2 regions of the Priestia megaterium genome follow, and region 1 is predicted to be linked to the other one. Evidence: riboswitches for the same ligand, from Rfam matches in the RefSeq annotation. Region 1 holds a riboswitch; the other holds the start of a gene.

The links. A riboswitch is a leader RNA that binds a small molecule or an ion and turns the genes downstream of it on or off. The one in region 1 is predicted to bind S-adenosylmethionine.
Region 2: linked by a shared signal. The riboswitch ahead of mtnK (S-methyl-5-thioribose kinase) and the one ahead of CEQ83_RS23965 (phosphoadenylyl-sulfate reductase) in region 1 are both predicted to bind S-adenosylmethionine.

What each region holds. Positions count from the first base shown of each region.
Region 1 is NZ_CP023317.1:4,672,039-4,681,909, forward strand. It holds gene sat (sulfate adenylyltransferase) at 1-257, opposite strand, end outside; gene CEQ83_RS23960 (sulfate permease) at 310-1,389, opposite strand; gene CEQ83_RS23965 (phosphoadenylyl-sulfate reductase) at 1,409-2,122, opposite strand; SAM riboswitch class I at 2,377-2,479, opposite strand; gene cdaS (sporulation-specific diadenylate cyclase CdaS) at 2,793-3,419, shown strand; gene CEQ83_RS23975 (VOC family protein) at 3,517-3,900, shown strand; gene CEQ83_RS23980 (potassium channel family protein) at 3,968-4,756, shown strand; gene CEQ83_RS23985 (YugN-like family protein) at 4,766-5,170, opposite strand; gene CEQ83_RS23990 (glucose-6-phosphate isomerase) at 5,271-6,620, opposite strand; gene CEQ83_RS23995 (hypothetical protein) at 6,866-7,114, opposite strand; gene CEQ83_RS24000 (Na+/H+ antiporter subunit A) at 7,329-9,734, shown strand; gene CEQ83_RS24005 (Na(+)/H(+) antiporter subunit B) at 9,731-9,871, shown strand, end outside.
Region 2 is NZ_CP023317.1:1,250,694-1,260,564, forward strand. It holds gene CEQ83_RS06275 (LutB/LldF family L-lactate oxidation iron-sulfur protein) at 1-1,321, shown strand, start outside; gene CEQ83_RS06280 (LutC/YkgG family protein) at 1,299-2,012, shown strand; gene CEQ83_RS06285 (PAS domain S-box protein) at 2,298-4,454, shown strand; gene CEQ83_RS06290 (methylated-DNA--[protein]-cysteine S-methyltransferase) at 4,474-4,977, shown strand; gene CEQ83_RS26955 (hypothetical protein) at 4,978-5,142, opposite strand; gene CEQ83_RS06295 (hypothetical protein) at 5,217-5,456, opposite strand; gene mtnA (S-methyl-5-thioribose-1-phosphate isomerase) at 5,581-6,639, opposite strand; gene mtnK (S-methyl-5-thioribose kinase) at 6,675-7,847, opposite strand; SAM riboswitch class I at 7,983-8,134, opposite strand; gene CEQ83_RS06310 (carbon-nitrogen family hydrolase) at 8,226-9,008, opposite strand; gene CEQ83_RS06315 (pyridoxal phosphate-dependent aminotransferase) at 9,121-9,871, shown strand, end outside.

The DNA.
Region 1 (9,871 bases):
GCCTGCTCTTCTGTTACGGGAAGAGTAATAGGAATACTCCATACAGTTCCATCTGCTAGACGCATATTTTCAACAACTGATTGATAATCTTTTTCTCCTAAAAACCCCGTAATTGGGCTGTAAGCACCAATCCCAATTAGTTCTAAATCACTTAGAGCCATGTTGTCTACTTCAATTTCTTTTGTTAGTGAAGTGTAGTCATATGTTGGTTGATATAAATTAATTAATTCTCCACCGTGTGCTTGAATTGTTGTCATTTTGTAAAATCCTCCTTAAGTAATTAACACAATATAATAAAAAGCAATTGAATCACGCAGTCATTTTTTCTTTTTCCGACTGCAAGCTTGCTCTTTTTCTTCTAGTCGTTCTAGCTAAGCTTAGAACACCTGCTGTGGCAATGCAGCCACTAGCTAGCACCACAAATGAATATAAGTCGCTTTCAAGTACTAATTTCACAAGAACATATGAGATTACGAGTGAAAATACAGGGGATACCACCCAAACCTTTAACATTTGAATGACCACTTCGCGCTGTTCTTTCGTAAATCCCGTTTTCGCTGCGCCTATCCCAATAATAGAAGACGTAGTGACCTGTGTAAGCGGTACTGGCAAACCAAACAGTGAAGCTGCTGTAACAAGAGAAGCACCAGTACCTGAAATAATGCAGCCTTCCCCTACAGAATAGCGAGTAATTTTTTTTCCGTTTGTTTCAATAACTCGGCCTCCTAGTAAAAGAGCTCCGAGTGCCACCGCCAATCCTCCTGCTATGACACCCGTTGTAGCATCCATTAACCCAGCTCCTACTAGAGGACCGACAGCATTTGCCACATTATTCATTCCAGCTGAGAAGGCTTCAAAGAATCCCGTCGCTATAACTAAAATCGTTAAAACTCTTTTCCACTTTCCCTCTGCTTCTTTTTTATGCGCTCTGCGTTTTATCACTTTCCCAATCAAAAAAGCAATGACAAATGAAACTAGCGGAACAATAATCCAAAAAGACATGACAATTAAAAGTTTTTCTACATACAGAGATTGATAAGCTACTCCTACTCCAACAACTGAGCCAACTGTTACTTCACTTGTTGATAGAGGGATACCAATCAAATTCGCGAAAAAGAGTGACAGCGTTGCAGCAGCCAGAATGATAATAACTAATTCTACTGACAGCAGTTTTTCAGGTATGATACCTGAACTGATGGTTTTTACCACCTCACCGCCTCCGGTAACAGCTCCGAGCACAATTCCTACAGCACAGATGAACAGGGCCACTCTTCGCTTTTTAATTGCACCGGAGCCGTATGAAACGCCCATAGCAGCTGCTGCACCGCTTGCCCCAATATTCATTGCAAAAAAAAGCGCAATGATAAAGGCAACATATAAAAGCATCATTTATTCAGCTCTTTCGTATTTAAGATTCGTGTAATCCGCACTCAACTTTTTGTGTACCTGCCCATCTTCCTGAACGTAAATCGTCTACATTATAGGCAGGTGCGGTACAGGGCTCACAGCCGATACTTGGGTAGCCTTGATCATGAAGTTTGTTGTACGGCAAATCATGCTTATACACATAGCGCCAAATTTCTTTCCATGACCAATGAATTAACGGACAAACTTTCACCTTCTTGAATTTCTCATCTTTATTAAAATAATTCGTGTTGGCACGAGACTCAGACTGCTCGCGTCTCAAACCAGAAATCCACGCATCATAAGGAGCAAGGGATTCTCTTAGCGGAATGATTTTTCGAATTTGACAGCATAAGTTAGGCTGACTCTTCCAAAGCTCATCTCCATGTTTTTCAGCTTGTTCTGCAAGAGTTAAATCCGGCTTTTTCATATGAATACGTAAATCAGGGAAGCGTTCTTTAATTGCATCAATCACTTCATATGTTTCTTTAAAATGAACGCCTGTATCTAAAAAGACAATTTCAGCGTCTTTTTTCACTTTTGAAATTAAATCAATTAACACGATTCCTTCGATCCCAAAGCTTGACGCATAAATAATTGAATCTCCGTAGGTATCATACGCCCACTGCAATGCTGAAAGGGCTCCTTTTGTTTCATCTTTACTGTCGAACTCTGGAAATGTATCGCTCCAGTTTTCGTACGTATATAAGTCTGCCATTTTCTCCACTCCAATTCTTAGTTATCCGCGTTATCCAATAAAAAAAGACGGTTTTACCCACTAGAATTGGATAAAACCGCCTCTAGTGTGTCTAGTCAGCGAAACTATTTAATTCTTACTTTACTTCGGCGTGTTCAAAAATTTGTTTTAAGTCGGGGTTTACAGTCATTGGTTTCCCTTCTCAAATTATCGCTTGCGCTATATCAAAATAAAAAGTCTTCCGTATTGAAAGACTGGGTAGGCAATAAATTTTCACCTTATCTTTCAAAATGATACACACTTTGCTGGAATTAGCACCTTGCTAAGCAGGTTGCCGGGGTTCAACGGGCCAGATCCCTCCACCACTCTTGATAAGCATTTTTTAAAAATTTTAGCATATTTAGAATATTTGTCAACATTAAAAATCATATATCCGATAAGAAAACTATACTTTAAATTCACAGAAATATCTATACTTTTATTTAAAACAACATATGTAAATTTGACCCAAATGTGAACATATCAGTTTATAAAACGCTTTCTTTTTTCTCCAACTTTTGATGTTCTCTTGCTAAATAAAACGCAAAATCTCTCTATAAAATTAATAGCGGATTTATAAGCTTTACGGATAATTCACCCACATTAGCACACATTACAGATAACACTGACTGACAGATAGGAGCTATATAAGATGGAGAGACAACCCTTTCAATTAGACGATACAATTAAAAATAATGTACGAACATATTTACAGCAGATTTCAACTGAAGCCTCTAATTTAATTAAACATTTAGACACGAGTGATCATTGTATCCTATGTGATTTTGAGGAGATGAGAAGGTTATTTCAAGATGTTCAAGCTACGGCCGCCTCTTATTACTTGCGTCATTACTTATCGCCTTATACATTTGAATACGCTGCTCTGTCCCTAGCTATTCATAACCTCTCTGAGAAACGTCACGGCGCTTTAATTGTCATTGAACGGGAACAAAATGTTGATCCTCTTATTCAAAAAGGAATGCCTATTCAAGCTCCTGTCAGCGCTACGCTAGTTGAGACACTGTTCTATCCAGGGACACCCTTACATGACGGAGCTGTCCTAATTAGAAATAATCAGCTTATTTCGGCTGCTAATGTTTTACCTCTCTCGTCTATTATTTCAACGAACAAAAAATTGGGAACACGTCACCGTGCAGCCATTGGAATGTCAGAAAAATCGGATGCATTAATTTTAGTTGTATCTGAAGAAACAGGCAAAATTTCGTTTGCGCTTGATGGAAGCCTCTACCCTATTCACTCCAGCAAAAATATGATTTAAGAGCCCTTTCCTAATAAGCAGCCCTATCTTGACTTCTATATCCTTTCTCTTTAATATATTTCATAGTTTTTACATACTATAGATACGGGTGATGCATATGGCAATTTTAAAATTTGAACATGTAGGCGTTCAAGTAAAGGATATAGAAAAATCTATTGAGTTCTATACACAAAAGGTGGGATTAGAGCTCATCGAAACACTACCACATACCGATCCGTCTTTGAAGCTAGCTTTTCTAGGTTTAGAAGGCAATGTAATCGTAGAGTTAATTCAAGGGTATAACTCAAGCTTACCTAATGAAGGTAAAGTTCATCATTTTGCGCTGGCAGTAGATGGAATTGAAGAGGAGTTTGAGCGTTTAAAATCAGCAGGCGTTTCATTTGTGGAAGAAAACATTGTAACTTTGCCAAATGGAGCAAGATACTTATTTTTCTATGGTCCAGACAAAGAATGGATTGAATATTACGAAGTAAAAAGATAAAGATATCTTATACCTTCAGTGAAAAATGGTCATACTGTGGCTATGACTAATCACTGGAGGTATTTTTATGATGGAATGGCTATTATTTCGACTTTTTCGTCGTTCTATTTTAGTGCGGCTTCTTTTTATTATCGGCTGCCTTGTTTTACTTTTCGGCATGCTTATACATTTCCTAGAGCCGCAAACGTTTGGGAATGTGTTTGAAGGAATTTGGTGGGTTATTATTACAATCTCTACTATAGGGTACGGTGATTTTGCTCCCACCACTACGATTGGAAGGTTAGCTGCAATTATTTTAGTCCTCATTGGAACGGGATTTATTACTACTTATTTTGTCACGCTTTCTAAAATTGCTGTTTCCGCTGAGAGCGCTTATCTGGAAGGAAATTTAAAGTTTTATGGAAAAGATCACTTCATCGTTGTGGGGTGGAATGAGCGCGCCAAACTCGTGCTAGAGTCTTATCGCGACGCATTTCATAAAGAAGACATTGTTCTTATCGACGACTCTCTGACTAAAAATCCCATGATCTGTGATCGCGTTCATTTTATTAAAGGAAGTCCCTCTCACTATGAAGTATTAGAACTTGCCAATGCTCGGTACGCAAAAAAAGTGCTGATTACTGCGGATCAGCATAAGACAGAAGAATATGCAGACATGAATACGATTGTTACGCTAGTCGCTCTGCAAGGATTGAACCCTTCTATTTACAGCATCGTTGAACTGTTAACAAAAAAGCATATTCAAAATGCGCAAAATTTGGGGGTAAATGAAATGATTAAAACAAACGAGTTGATTAGTCAAGTCATGTACGAACATATTTTTGTAAAGAAATTAGAGAGTTTAAGAAAAGAATAATCCTTTCAATTATTGAAGCAGCGCCTCTTCTGCCTCTCTAATTAGCTCTTCTCCTAAACTGATATACTTTTCTGGAAATGAAGCGTCTGGGTCTTGGGGTTCTGCAAACTGATTAAATGAAGCACCCATGTTTCCATTGTGAACATTGTCATCTAAGCCAATTTGATACTTATGTGAAAGTAAAAATGGCGTACCAATCTGTACGGTTGTTCCTTTAGAATCCAGTTCTCCATTCGTAGCTGTAAACGGGATACGTAAAAACTGATAGCCGACTTCATCATTCATCTTATAGTCGAATGAACCATGATCATAATCCCAATTTCCTCCAATGTTATACCCAAGCGGCTTAAGCGTTTTTTCCAATTCATAAAGCTTGAATAATGTGCCGTCTAATCTTGAAGATAATTCAATCATCTTATCCCTCCTCTGTTTTAACATGTCCTTTTTCCAGCTTTTTATCCTTTATCTCAAAAGCAAAAAAGTTCACCTTCTAACAAGAAGGTGAACTTTTTATTTATTTCAAACGCTTTTCTAATTCTGCTTTTTTCTCTTCAAAACCAGGTTTTCCAAGAAGAGCAAACATATTTACTTTATATGCTTCTACTCCAGGCTGATCGAACGGATTTACTCCTAGTAAATAGCCGCTGATTGCGCATGCTTTTTCGAAGAAGTATACAACATATCCAAATGTATACTCATCTAGCGCCGGAATGTTTACAACTAAGTTTGGAACGCCTCCGTCTGTGTGAGCAAGCATTGTACCTTGGAACGCTTTTTTATTTACAAAGTCAACTGTTTCCCCAGCTAAGTAATTTAGTCCATCTAAGTCCGCTGCATCTTCTTCAATTGTTAGCTCATGACGAGAATCTTGAACTTGTACAATTGTTTCAAAAATATCACGACGACCTTCTTGTACATATTGACCTAAAGAATGAAGATCCGTTGAGAAGTTAGCAGATGAAGGGTAAATACCTTTTTGGTCTTTTCCTTCACTTTCACCAAATAACTGTTTCCACCACTCAGCAAAGTATTGAAGAGCTGGCTCATAGTTAATCAGCATTTCAATTGTTTTTCCTTTATTATAAAGAACATTACGAGCTACAGCATATTGATAAGCTGCGTTTTCTTCTAGCTCTGATGATGAAAATGCTTCTTGAGCATCAGCTGCCCCTTTCATCATTTGTTCGATATCAAGACCTGCAGCGGCAATTGGCAATAAGCCAACTGCTGTTAATACTGAATAACGGCCGCCTACATCATCTGGAATAACAAATGTTTCATAGCCTTCTTCGTCCGCTAATGTTTTTAATGCGCCGCGCGCTTTATCTGTTGTTGCATAAATACGCTTGCGTGCTTCTTCTTTGCCGTATTTCTCTTCTAATAATTTACGGAAGATACGGAAAGCAATCGCCGGTTCTGTTGTTGTACCAGATTTTGAAATAACATTAATAGAGAAATCTTTATCTTGTAAAACATCCATTAAGTCTTTCATGTATGTTGAGCTGATGTTGTTACCAGCAAAAATAACTTGCGGAGTTTTACGCTGTTCTTTTGATAATGTGTTATAGAATGAATGCTGAAGCATTTCAATAGCAGCACGAGCACCTAAGTAAGATCCTCCAATACCAATAACAATTAATACATCTGAATCAGATTTAATTTTTTCTGCACTTTTTTGAATGCGTGCAAATTCTTCTTTGTCATACTCCGTAGGAAGGTCTACCCATCCTAAAAAGTCGTTCCCAGCACCTGTTTTTTCATGAATTGAATGGTGAGCTACTTTCACGGCATCACGTAAGTATGTAAGTTCATGTTCACCAAAAAATGATAACGCGTTTGAATAATCAAAACGAACATGTGTCATAGTCTGTTCCTCCATTAAAATATCTTTATTTTCCACTTTATCGAAACTGTTAGCTGAATTCAAGTGAATCCACTTACAATTTGACACAATCATTATAGTTTGTTGAAACTGCAATCATTGTATGTACCCTTTTATTTAACGATAAATTCCGTTATGAAGTCAACTAATGTTCTTTGATTACAGAACGGAATTCATGCACGATGACGCAAATAATAAGCAAATAAAAAACGACTAAAGAGTGGTCTTCAATCGTTTTTTATTTGCTTACCGGATGGTGCAATATAGTTCATTTCACCTATCTTTACATATTGTCTCGGTTTATAAGAGGCTTTTAACAGGGAAGAGTCTATTGATATGGAATTTTCAGCTTCACTTTTAGAAGTGATTAGCATCCTGTTTTCTTCTTTCATTTCCAAGTGATTATTTAGCACAAATCCACTCATACATAGTGCGGTAAAAATGAGAAAACTGATGGCTATTTGTTTCCTATACATTTCCATCACCTCACTCTTAGAGTGACAATTTCGCATGATTTTTATACGTCGAAAAAAATTTTTTTATGTTTTTTTTATGGATTTTGTGACGAGTTTCTATTTATTTAATAAGCCTTGAAAATTCTGCTGATACTAAGAATTAGCATGGATGCATGCATAATTAAATTATTATATAATCGGTTACAGAATTGAATATCACAAGGAGGTTTGTCTTTTGTCGTGGTTGCACTTGGTGATTTTATCGCCTTTTTTATTAGCCTTTTTTGTCCCGCTTCTGTATAGGAAATTCCAGCGTATTCATACAGGGTGGTTCGTTTTACCTCTTCCACTTGTGTTGTTCATTTATTTCACACAATATATCAGTGGTGTTTCTAAGGGGGAAACATATCTACATTCAATGAAATGGATACCTAGTCTGGGCATTAACTTTGATGCTTATGTGGATGGACTCGGTCTTCTATTTTCTCTGTTAATCACCGGAATTGGGACACTTGTTATTCTTTACTCCATTTATTATCTTTCTAAGACAAAAGAAGCGCTGCATTCGTTTTATGTCTATTTGCTTCTTTTTATGGGATCTATGCTAGGAGTTGTATTATCAGACAATTTAATGAGTCTTTACAGCTTTTGGGAATTAACAAGCCTTTCATCTTTTTTATTGATTGGTTATTGGTACAAACGAGAGAAATCTCAATACGGAGCCTTAAAATCTATGCTCATTACCGTATTCGGAGGACTTTCCCTATTAGCAGGAATTGTACTTTTATACGTCATGACAGGTACTTTCAGCATACGCGAAATTATCTCAAACGTAGATGTGGTTACATCAAGTCATCTATTTATTCCAGCTCTAGTCCTCATTTTATTAGGGGCCTTTACAAAATCTGCTCAGTTTCCTTTTCATATTTGGCTGCCAGATGCAATGGAAGCTCCAACCCCAGTGAGTGCATACCTTCATTCAGCTACAATGGTAAAAGCGGGAATTTATCTTTTAGCAAGACTCAGCCCTGTTTTTGCTATAAGCGCCACTTGGTTTTTTGTTATTTCAATCATAGGACTAATTACACTGTTTTGGGGCTCGTTTTCAGCAGTAAAGCAACAAGACTTGAAAGGGATTTTAGCTTTTTCAACAATTAGTCAGCTTGGGATGATTATGTCACTTATAGGAGTAGGTAGCGCAGCTATTCACTATGATTTTTTAGACGATAATATCTACTTAGTGGCTCTTACTGCAGCAGTTTTCCATTTGATTAACCACGCTACCTTCAAAGGCAGCTTATTTATGGTAGTAGGCATTGTCGATCATGAAACAGGCACGCGTGACATTAGAAAGTTAGGCGGGTTAATGAGCTTCATGCCTGTCACATTTACCATTGCTATCATTGGGGGATTTTCAATGGCAGGTCTCCCTCCCTTTAACGGATTTTTAAGTAAAGAGATGTTTTTTACAGGCATGGTAAACGTGACAAAAATGGATATGTATAGCATGCAGACGTGGGGAATTTTGCTGCCTATCATCGCTTGGGTGGGAAGTATTTTTACGTTCGTCTATAGTATGATTCTTGTCTTTAAAACCTTTACAGGCAAATACCAGCCCGAAAAGTTGGAGAAGAAGCCGCATGAAGCACCAGTAGGCATGCTGATTTCACCGGTTATTTTAGCATCATTGGTTGTTATTTTTGGCTTTGCTCCTAATTTATTAGAATCAACCCTTATTGAGCCAACAATGGCCTCTATCGCACCTAGCCTGCTAGCTGAAGGTAAAGAATATCAAGTGCATATTAAATTTTGGCACGGCTTTACGCCAGAATTATTTATGACGCTAGGGGTCATCACATTTGGTATTTTGTTGTTTATGACGCTTCAAAAGTGGTCAAAAATTTATACACGATTCCCTTCTTCTTTAACGCTTAATAACGGATATAATTATGGCATTAAAGGGATGGAAAAAGGCTCAACGCGCATCATGAAAACATTAATGACAGGATTTATTAGAGACTATCTTTTAATCATTTTTACTTTCATAGGCATTTTACTTCTCGTAACGCTCTTTTCTCAGAATGCCTTTGCGATTGATCTAAAAGATACTGCTTCTATCGGCGTTTATGAAGCCATACTAGCAGTTGTAATGGTTGCGGCTACTATTACAACTTTATTGGCAAAATCACGCCTCACAGCCATTATTTCGCTGGGAGTTGTCGGGTATACGCTTTCTTTATTTTTCGTATTATTCCGCGCTCCTGACTTAGCTTTGACTCAATTAGTTATTGAGACTGTATCCGTATCACTGTTTTTACTATGTTTCTACTACTTGCCGGAGTTTCGGAAGCGAAAAGTAAGGGTGAAGTTTCAACTGCCAAATTTACTGGTTGCCCTTCTTGTAGGAACGACCGTTACATTGCTTGGCATATCAGCAAACAGTACAAAACTATTTGAATCGATTTCACATTACTTTATTGAAAACAGCTATGAAAAAGCAGGCGGCGAAAACATGGTGAACGTAATCCTTGTGGACTTCCGCGGATTTGATACATTATTTGAAATTACCGTACTTTGTATAGCAGCTCTTGCTATCTATGGCATGATTCGTCTTCGGTTAACAAAGGAGGAAGAAGAATGAAAAAAAATGATTTGATACTACAAACCACAACGAAAGTAGTCACGTTCATTATTATCATTTTTGCCATTCATCTTTTCTTTGCAGGTCATTATACACCCGGGGGAGGGTTTGTTGGGGGACTTACTACCTCAGCAGCC
Region 2 (9,871 bases), 1.6 Mb from region 1:
TGCGGCGGAAGAGTTAGGGAACTGGGAAGAATGGAGAGCGCTTGGCGAAGAAATTCGTCAGCATACGCTTGAAAATTTAGATTACTATTTAGAGCAGCTAACGGATAATGTAGCTAAACGCGGAGGCCACGTTTTTTTCGCTCAAACAGCTGAAGAAGCGAATGAGTACATAAAAAATGTAGCGAGGCAAAAGCAGGCAAAGAAAGTCGTTAAATCCAAGTCAATGGTTACAGAAGAAATTCATATGAACGCTGCTTTAGAAGAACTGGGCTGTGAAGTTATTGAAACGGATTTAGGAGAATATATCCTGCAAGTAGATGATCACGATCCGCCTTCTCATATCGTAGCTCCTGCACTTCATAAAAATAAAGAACAAATTAGAGATGTATTTCAACAAAAGCTTTCTTATAAAAAAACAGAAAAACCTGAAGAACTAGCTCTTCACGCCCGGGAAATGCTGCGAAAAGAATTTTTATCAGCTGATATTGGCATCACGGGATGTAATTTTGCGATTGCAGAATCTGGGTCTATTTCACTTGTAACCAATGAAGGAAATGCAAGGTTAACAACGGCCCTTCCTAAAACGCAAATTACGGTTATGGGAATGGAACGAATTGTGCCAACGTTTGAAGAGTTTGAAGTGTTGGTAAGCCTGTTAACTAGAAGTGCAGTAGGTCAGCGGCTTACAAGTTACGTAACAGCGCTTACAGGACCTAGACTTCCAGGAGAAGTAGACGGACCGGAAGAATTTCACCTAGTGATTGTAGATAACGGACGATCTGCGATTTTAGGAACTGAGTTTCAATCTGTTTTACAGTGTATTCGCTGTGCGGCATGTGTGAATGTATGTCCCGTGTATCGCCATATTGGAGGGCATTCATATGGATCTATTTATTCAGGTCCGATTGGAGCTGTATTATCTCCTTTGCTTGGAGGCTATGAAGACTACAAAGAGCTTCCATATGCTTCAACTCTATGCGCAGCCTGTACGGATGCCTGTCCGGTCAAAATTCCGCTGCATGAGCTATTGCACAAGCACCGTCAGCGAATTGTCGAGAAAGAAGGAAAAGCACCTATTTCGGAAAAGCTGGCGATGAAAGCATTTGGCTTGGGAGCAGCTTCTTCTTCTCTATATACAGTGGGCGCTAAAGTGGCACCGGCTGCTCTTACTCCTTTTATGTCAGGAAGCAGTATTTCCAAAGGGCCTGGTCCATTAAAAGCGTGGACAGAAAGCAGAGAGTTTCCGGCGCCTACAAAAGAGCGCTTACGAGATTGGTTTGATAAAAGGAGTGATGATGATGAACGGAAGCATTCAAAATAGAGACAGTTTTTTAGATAATATTGCAGCTAATCTTAAGCGAAGCAGGCGAACAAGCGGCGTAGTAAAGCCCCAATGGAAGCATGCTCCTCAGCATGAGGTCTACCGCAGCTATTCGCCAGATCAATTAAAGAAAGAGCTTGAAAACCATTGCGAACGTATTCATACTCGCTATGTAGAAACATCATCACAACACTTGCCAGCTGTCCTTGAGGAAGCCGTAGCGAACTATGGAAATGGTCTTGTGAGCACGTGGGATGATCCTAGGTTTTCCGAATATGGATTGAATCTGCTGATGGAGAAATGGGAAACAAGCAGTAGCCTTCATGTATGGAATTCTGCAAAAGGCGATGAGAATATTAAACTAGCTGAACAAGCAAATGTAGGCATCACATTCAGTGATTTGACGCTAGCGGAATCCGGCACAGTTGTTTTGTTCAGCAGCGCTGCAAAAGGACGATCGGTCAGTTTGCTGCCGGCCACTTATATTGCGATCATTCCTCAAAGCTCCATTGTCCCTCGCATGACACAAGCTGCTGAAATGATTCATGAAAAAGTAGAGCGAGGAGAAACGATTGCTTCTTGCATTAACTTTATTACGGGACCGAGCAATTCAGCTGATATTGAAATGAATCTAGTCGTTGGCGTGCATGGACCTATTCAAGCCACTTATATTGTAGTGAATGATCGATAGAGGCTTGGGAAAACGTATTTTAGCCGAAGTGAAAAACGAACCGTGAATCAAACATGTTGATTCACGGTTCGTTTTCTTTGTTATGTTGAGCATAGGTTTCATTTTGTTATGTCCCAGCCTCTTTTATTCATGCTCCTTTTTTAAATAACGGGAGAATGTGAAGAAATGTCGCATTTTGAATAAACGTGACTAATTTTAAAAAGGTAAAAAGCAAATCTTGTAGAATACTAAGTCTATAGATAAAAGGTGGGGAAATGGGAAGTGCAAAAGAAAGGAGCAATGAGCATGTCACCACACAGAGAATTAACATCTGAAGCTGCGCAAAAGCAGCAAGGTGAATTAGAGCAGCTACGAGCTATTTTTAATGACGTATTAGATGCCATTGTCGTATTTGATGAGTATTTTCAAGTTATAAATGCCAATGAATCAGCCTGCGGGCTGTTTGAAAAAACAAAGGATGAGCTATTAACGTATCAAATGAAAGATTTTCTCATGTATTTTCCGTATGACATGATTGAAGCGTACTATCCAGCGCTTTTAGAAGAAAGCTATTTCAAATATGAAGGCGCGATGACGCTTCAAAGCGGCATGATGAAACATGTTGAATTTACTTCACACAAACATAGTCACATGTCGGGCATTATTGTGTGTACATTTCGAGATATTACACAGCACAAGGTGATGGAAAACGAACGGTTTATTAGTCATCATATGTTTATGGATGTATTTAATGAAGCGGTAGATGGAATTGTTATTTTTGATCGAACTGGTCAGCTTATCGACGCGAACCCTTCATTTTGCGAGCGATTAAATTATACAAGAGCACAGCTTTTAACCAAAACGTTAGAGGAGCTTGTAGAACCTACTTATCATTATAAAGTGAAAAAATTATGGAGAACTCTGCATCAAGAAGGAAAGACAAGCGGCGAGCTGCCGATTAAGCTCGAAAATGGAGACGTTACTTTTTTTGAATTTACCACAACGGCTAATATATACAGTCAATACTATATGTCCATTATGAGAGACGTGACGGAAAAACGGCTGATGGAGCAGCAGCTGTTGAGAAGCGAAAAAAATTTCAGGGCTATTTTTGAAAATGCGATTGAAGCCATTTTGATTTGGAAAGACGATGGGGAAATCTTAAACGCTAATCTTGCTTCGTCCCGTACATTCGAGCTGCCGTTGAACAAATTGATTGGAAGTAATTTGTATACGTTTATCGATAAGCAAAGCTTTAGTGCATTAAAAATGCTGCAAACATTTCAAAAAGAGGGAGAAATTCGCAATCAGCTTCCTTTTTACATGCCAAATGGAGAAATCAAACAGTTGGAATTCACAGGGAAAAAAGGCATTATAGAAGGAGACCATTTAACCATTTTTCGAAACATTAGTGAACGTACAAAAATCGAACAAGAGCTTCGGAATAACGAAGAGAAATTCAGACAGATTTTTAATGGTTCGATCGATGGGTTAGTTTTATGGGACGGCAAGCGAAATATTATTGATGTGAATTCTTCTCTTTGTGATATTCTCGAACTCAGCAAAGAGGAGATTTGTGCGCATTCCATGGAGGATTTTATTTCTTCAGCGAATTTAGATGCGGTCATTGAGCATAAAGAAACAATTGAGCAAAAAGGGGAAGCTGAAGGAGAGATTACGTACGTTACGGGGAACGAAAAAGTTAAAAACATCGAATTCTCTACGAAAAAAGATATCTTGCCAGGTCTATATATGACGCTTTTAAGAGACGTAACGGAACGAAATCAAATGCAGGAGCAGATTCGGAAATCGGATACGCTTCAAGTAGTCGGACAGTTAGCAGCTGGGATTGCGCATGAAATCCGCAACCCGATGACGGCTTTAAAAGGGTTTGTTCAGCTGCTAGAAAGCAGCATTCAAGAAGATCACTCTCTTTATTTTGATATTATTAAATCCGAATTAAAAAGAATCGAAACCATTATTACAGAGTTTCTAGTACTCGCTAAGCCACAGGCCGTAAAGTTCGAAAAGAAAAATCTAGCTGCGGTTGTTAAAGAAACGATTGATTTATTAAATGCTCAAGCGCTTTTAGAAAATATTCAGTTTGAACTAAGTGTGTCCCCTCAGCTGCCAATGGTATACTGCGAGCCGAACCAAATTAAACAAGTACTAATAAATGTAATTAAAAACGCAATTGAAGTTACGTCAAACGGGGGAAGAATTTTTGTTGAGGTCTATTCTACAGAGCCGCACTACGTGACGGTCTCCATTCGAGATCAAGGAGACGGAATGCCCGAAGAGCGCATCAAGCGCTTAGGAGAACCATTTTATACGACAAAAGAAAAAGGAACGGGGCTTGGTTTGATGGTCTCATATAAAATTATCGAAGAACATAAAGGGCGAATTGAAGTGGAAAGCAAAATAAGAGAAGGAACGGCTTTTCGTGTTATTCTTCCAGCCTAATTAGAAAGGATAAGCGAGTATGTACTATGGAGAAATGAACTTATTTTCTGATTTGAAAATTTATATTGTAGCCTCGGAAAAAGGGGTTCAACATATTTGGTTTGATAGCGATGATCACAACGAGCAGCTTAAAAAACTTGTCCATGACGAGAATTATCACCTTGTGAAAGAAGCGAAGCGGCAGCTTCAGGATTATGCTGAAGGGCGCACGCTAACATTTGATGTGCCTTTGGATATAAAAGGAACAGACTTTCAAAAAGAAGTGTGGTTAACGCTTAAAGGTATACCTTATGGACAAACGTGGTCTTATAGTGATGTAGCGGAGTCTGTTAATCGCTCTAAAGCCGTAAGGGCTGTGGGACAAGCGAATCGTCGAAATCCACTGCCTATTATTTTACCTTGTCACCGTGTTATTGGTAAAAATGGAGCTTTAACAGGTTATGCAGGTTCCCAAACTCATATAAAAGAAAAACTATTAATGCTTGAAAGAAATGTAGCAAAAGGCGCTCTGGAGTTAAAATAACTATTCACCGTCTAATTTCCAGCCTTCTCCCTGCACAAAAACACCGTCAATTTGCTGAGGAGAAGGGAGGGAATTTAGTTCTTCATCTTTGGATAAATCGAATAGCTGATATTGCTGCTTGCGATTCAACGCTTTGTTTTTATCCGTTTTTTGCTCTGCACTCATTTTTACTCCTCCTTATTCAAAAAGAATCCCCTATAATATATGTAGAAAAAGCAGAGAGTACTGTTACAATTGTGTTACAAATGCAGCCAAAAAGCGCTGTTTAATAAAAAAGGTTGAGACATAACAAAATCAATGTCATCTAAAGATGAACAACTCGTATAGATGAACTGAACCGCTTGTGACACCGCAGTTGATTTCCGTGCAAGACTTCGCTTTCCGCGGGCGGCCGCTGAGCCTCCTCGTCGCTTGCGCTCCTGCGGGGTCTCACCCCTTCCGTTTTTCCCGCAGGAGTCTTCACCTTGCCCTCCAATCAACTGCTAGAGGGAACGAAACAGATAAAACGATATTTACCATCACAAAAAAACGAACCACTAATCAACATGTTGATTAGTGGTTCGTTTTGCAGTGGGGCTAAAATACTTTTGTCCCAGCCTCTTGTTATTGAGCAGATTGCAGCAAAACTTTTTGAATGGATTCAAAAGACGGGGAATGGATAACTCCATGCTCTGTAATAATGGCCGTAATCAGTTCGCTTGGCGTCACATCAAAAGCTGGATTGTACACAGAGATTCCGTCTGGAGCAATTTGCGTATCTCCAATGTGCGTTACTTCTTTAGGTGAACGTTCTTCAATAGGGATGCTGCTTCCGTCTTGAATAGATAAATCAAATGTGGACTGCGGCGCTGCTACGTAAAATGGAATACCGAATGCTTTCGCTAAAAGAGCAAGTCCATACGTTCCAATTTTGTTAGCCGTATCGCCATTTGATGCAATGCGGTCAGCACCTACAATGATCCCATTAATTCCTTTTGTTTTAATGGTATGAGCAGCCATATTATCCGTAATCAGCGTAACGTCTACTCCCGACTGCTGAAGTTCCCATGCTGTTAAGCGAGAACCTTGAAGAACGGGTCTTGTTTCACAAGCAAATACTTCAAGCGGAATATCGCGCTGCTTAGACAAGTGAAAAGGTGCTAATGCTGTTCCATAATAAGCTGTAGCAATTGAACCAGCATTACATATTGTCATGATTTTATCTTTCTTTTTAAATAAAGAAAGGGCATGATCTCCAATTCGGTAGCACGTTTCTTCATCTTCTACTTGAATTTGAATCGCTTCATGAACAACTTTTGTTTTAGCTTCATTAACGGACGAAGCGGATTCAGCGCTTTTCGCTACGCGGTCCAATGCCCAAAATAAATTGACGGCAGTCGGGCGTGAACTAGCTAAATACTGTTGATCTAGAGCTAGCTTTTTGTTAAATTCCTTGACTGAATCCGTGTCATAGCTAAGCGCAGAAAGAGCAAGACCAAAAGCCGCCGTAATGCCAATTGCAGGGGCTCCGCGTACTTTCAAGGTAGTGATAGCATCCCATACGTCTTTAATGGTTTGCAGCTTAATATATTCAACTTTGCCAGGAAGCTGCTGCTGATCTAATAAAGTAATATATGATTCATTCCATTCCACTGAGCGCGGAAGTGATAGTGTATTTGTCATGCTGATACCGATCCTTTCATTGTGTACATTATTCGTTATCGAAGTAAATGTTCAAATTCATTTGGTGAAACGTCTTGTTGGTGCAGAAGTAAATAGCGTCCAATTTTTAACGCAGTACGTTTAGCGTTAATTTTTCTTTCCTCTGAAGAAATTTCGTCTAAGTCCGCCACGTGAGCTAAGCCAATCGTACGTCGAATGATTTCACACCCTGCATATCCAACAGCATCTTGCCACGTTTGCGTTAAAATTTCATGTAACAAGCGCTCATCTTTAGCGAAAGGTTCAGTGTTTTCAGAATGCCAAAGCGCAGTAAAGGTATCTTTAAATACGTTCCATGTGTTCGTAATGTGTGCAAATAACGGTTCGCGATCTGTTTTTCGAGAAAGAGCATTTAAAAATAAATTTGCAACAAATTGGCCTAAATCGAATCCAAACGGACCGTAAAAAGCAAACTCTGGATCAATCACTTTCGTTTCTTGACTGCTAGCAAATATGCTTCCTGTATGTAAATCACCGTGAATTAGCGTTTGGGCATTTGTTAAAAATTTATATTTTAATTTTGCTGCTTGTAACTTTACATCTCCATCGTTCCACAATTCTTCTACATCAGGACGCAGCGCTTCTTCAAATTCATTTGTATCGATATCAAAAAAAGGATCTGTAAAAACTAAATCTTCCGTAATATTGCATAAGTCCGGATTGCTGTACTTGACGACTTCTTCTTTTTTATCCTGAGGCTTTAAGGCAAAATCCGACGTTTTGAACGCAATATGTCCTAGAAAAGAACCGATATGCTGTGAAAGCAGGGGATAACTTTCTCCTTGAATAAGTCCGGCGCGGGAAATCGTTAAATGAGACAGATCTTCCATGACCGTAACAGCAAGCGTTTCATCGTGGTAATACACAGCTGGTACGAGTTCAGGGGTAAATGCACCGAATTGCTTGAGCGCATTGCTTTCAATCGTGGCACGGTTCAAGGATAGAGGCCAGCTTTCGCCTACAACTTTTGCATAGGGAAGTGCTTGTTTGACGATAATGGATTTATTCGTTTGATCATTTATGATGTGAAAGACGAGATTTAAGTTGCCATCACCGATTTCACGGGCAGTCAGTGCTTCTGTGGCATCAAAGAGACCTAGCTTTTTCACAAGTTTGATTGCTGAAATTTCTGTTAAAGGCTGATACTTCTCTGTTTTTGTTGTTGACATTAGAATCCCTCCATAGTTTATTAAACTGATTTGTTTACTAAGTTAATAGGTTTAAGAATGTATGGAGGCTTTTATAATTTTAGAAAATATAAAAGCCTCTTTCGTTGGAAAGAGGCTTGATTGTAGTGTTCAAACCTCTTATCTGCCAGAAAGAATTACTTTCTGTTGGAATTAGCACCGTGCCTTTGTAAAAACATGTTTTACGGGTGTGATCCACCTTAGGATGGAATGACGGTCGGTTGCTGGGCTTCACAGGGCCAAATCCCTCAGCCAACTCTTGATAAGAGTACGATTACTTATTCAATTTTGATTTGTTTGAAAATTTTATGTTATCTGGTGAAAATCGTATCATGCAAAAAAACGGCTGTCAATACATAATTAATAAAATTCTGTGCGGCGATCTGTAAAGACAGGAATTTGTTTACGAATTTCTTTTACAAGTTCCAGGTTAACGTCGGCACTTAAAAGTTCTTCGCTATCGCCAGCTTCAGCGATTATTTCTCCCCACGGATCTATGACTAAGGAATGTCCGGCAAATGTGTTATTAGGATCTTGGCCTACACGATTACACGCGATTACATAGCATTGATTTTCGATTGCGCGGCTAATGAGCAGTGCTTTCCAATGGGCAAGTCTTGGAGCCGGCCACTGAGCAACAACAAATAAGACTTCTGCTCCGCTGCTAGTATGCACGCGAATCCATTCTGGAAAACGAATATCGTAACAAATAACTCCTGCGCATAAAGACTGTTCAAGTGTAAAAAGATTTTTTGCTGTTCCTGCTTCTAGATAGAGGTGCTCATCCATTAATTTAAATAAGTGCAGCTTACTGTATTGTGACACTTCACGACCTTTTCGGTCAAAAATATACATCGTATTTGTGACGCCTTGCTCTGTTTTTTTCGCGATCGAACCTGCCACAATATTTACTTCGTTCGTTTTAGCAAATTGAGAGATTAATTGCTTGGCCTGCTGTCCTTCATCATCGGCAATTTCGTCTAGCCGCGTCAAATCATAAGCTGTATCCCATAGCTCAGGAAGCACAAGGATGTCAGGGTTTTCTTTCAGAGCTTCCGTCATTTTTTGTTGAATATATTTTCGGTTTTTAGTTGGGTTTCCAAACGCAATATCAAGCTGCAAACACGTGATTTTTACACTCACTTTATCATCCGTCCTTTTTGTAGTAGTTGAAAAAAATGACTTTACAAGTTGAGTATTACAATATATTATTTGTGACTAGAATTTCAAGAATTTTTTGAGAAGGTGTGCGATGATGAAACAATTTGAGCAATCGGAACTATTAAAAAGTTTACCAAAACAATTTTTTGCATCACTTGTAGGCAAGGTAGGAAAAGTAATGGCCCAAGGGCACGACGTTATTAACTTAGGGCAGGGCAATCCTGATCAGCCTACTCCTTCACATATTGTAGAAACACTGCAAAAAGCAAGTGCTAATCCTATGCATCATAAATATTCTCCATTTCGGGGGCACCAGTTTTTGAAAGAGGCCGTTGCGACTTTTTATAAACGAGAATATGGCGTTGATGTGGATCCTGAAAAAGAAGTAGCTATTTTGTTTGGCGGGAAGGGTGGACTTGTTGAAATCCCGCAGTGCTTATTAAACCCTGGAGATACGGTGCTGGTTCCGGATCCTGGATATCCTGATTACTGGTCTGGAGTAGAGCTTGCAAAAGCAAAGATGGAAGTGATGCCGCTCACGGCTGAAAATCATTTTCTGCCCGTATACGAAAAGATAGGTGAACGTGCTAAAGAACAGGCAAAGCTCATGTTTTTAAACTATCCGAATAATCCTACCGGTGCAGTGGCAACGGCAGAATTTTTTGAAGACACCGTGGCGTTTGCTGCCAAGCACGATATTTGTGTGGTACACGACTTTGCCTACGGAGCCATTGGATTTGATGGTAAAAAGCCAATCAGCTTTTTACAGACTCCTGGTGCAAAAGAGACGGGAATTGAAATTTATACTCTTTCTAAAACGTATAACATGGCGGGATGGCGAGTTG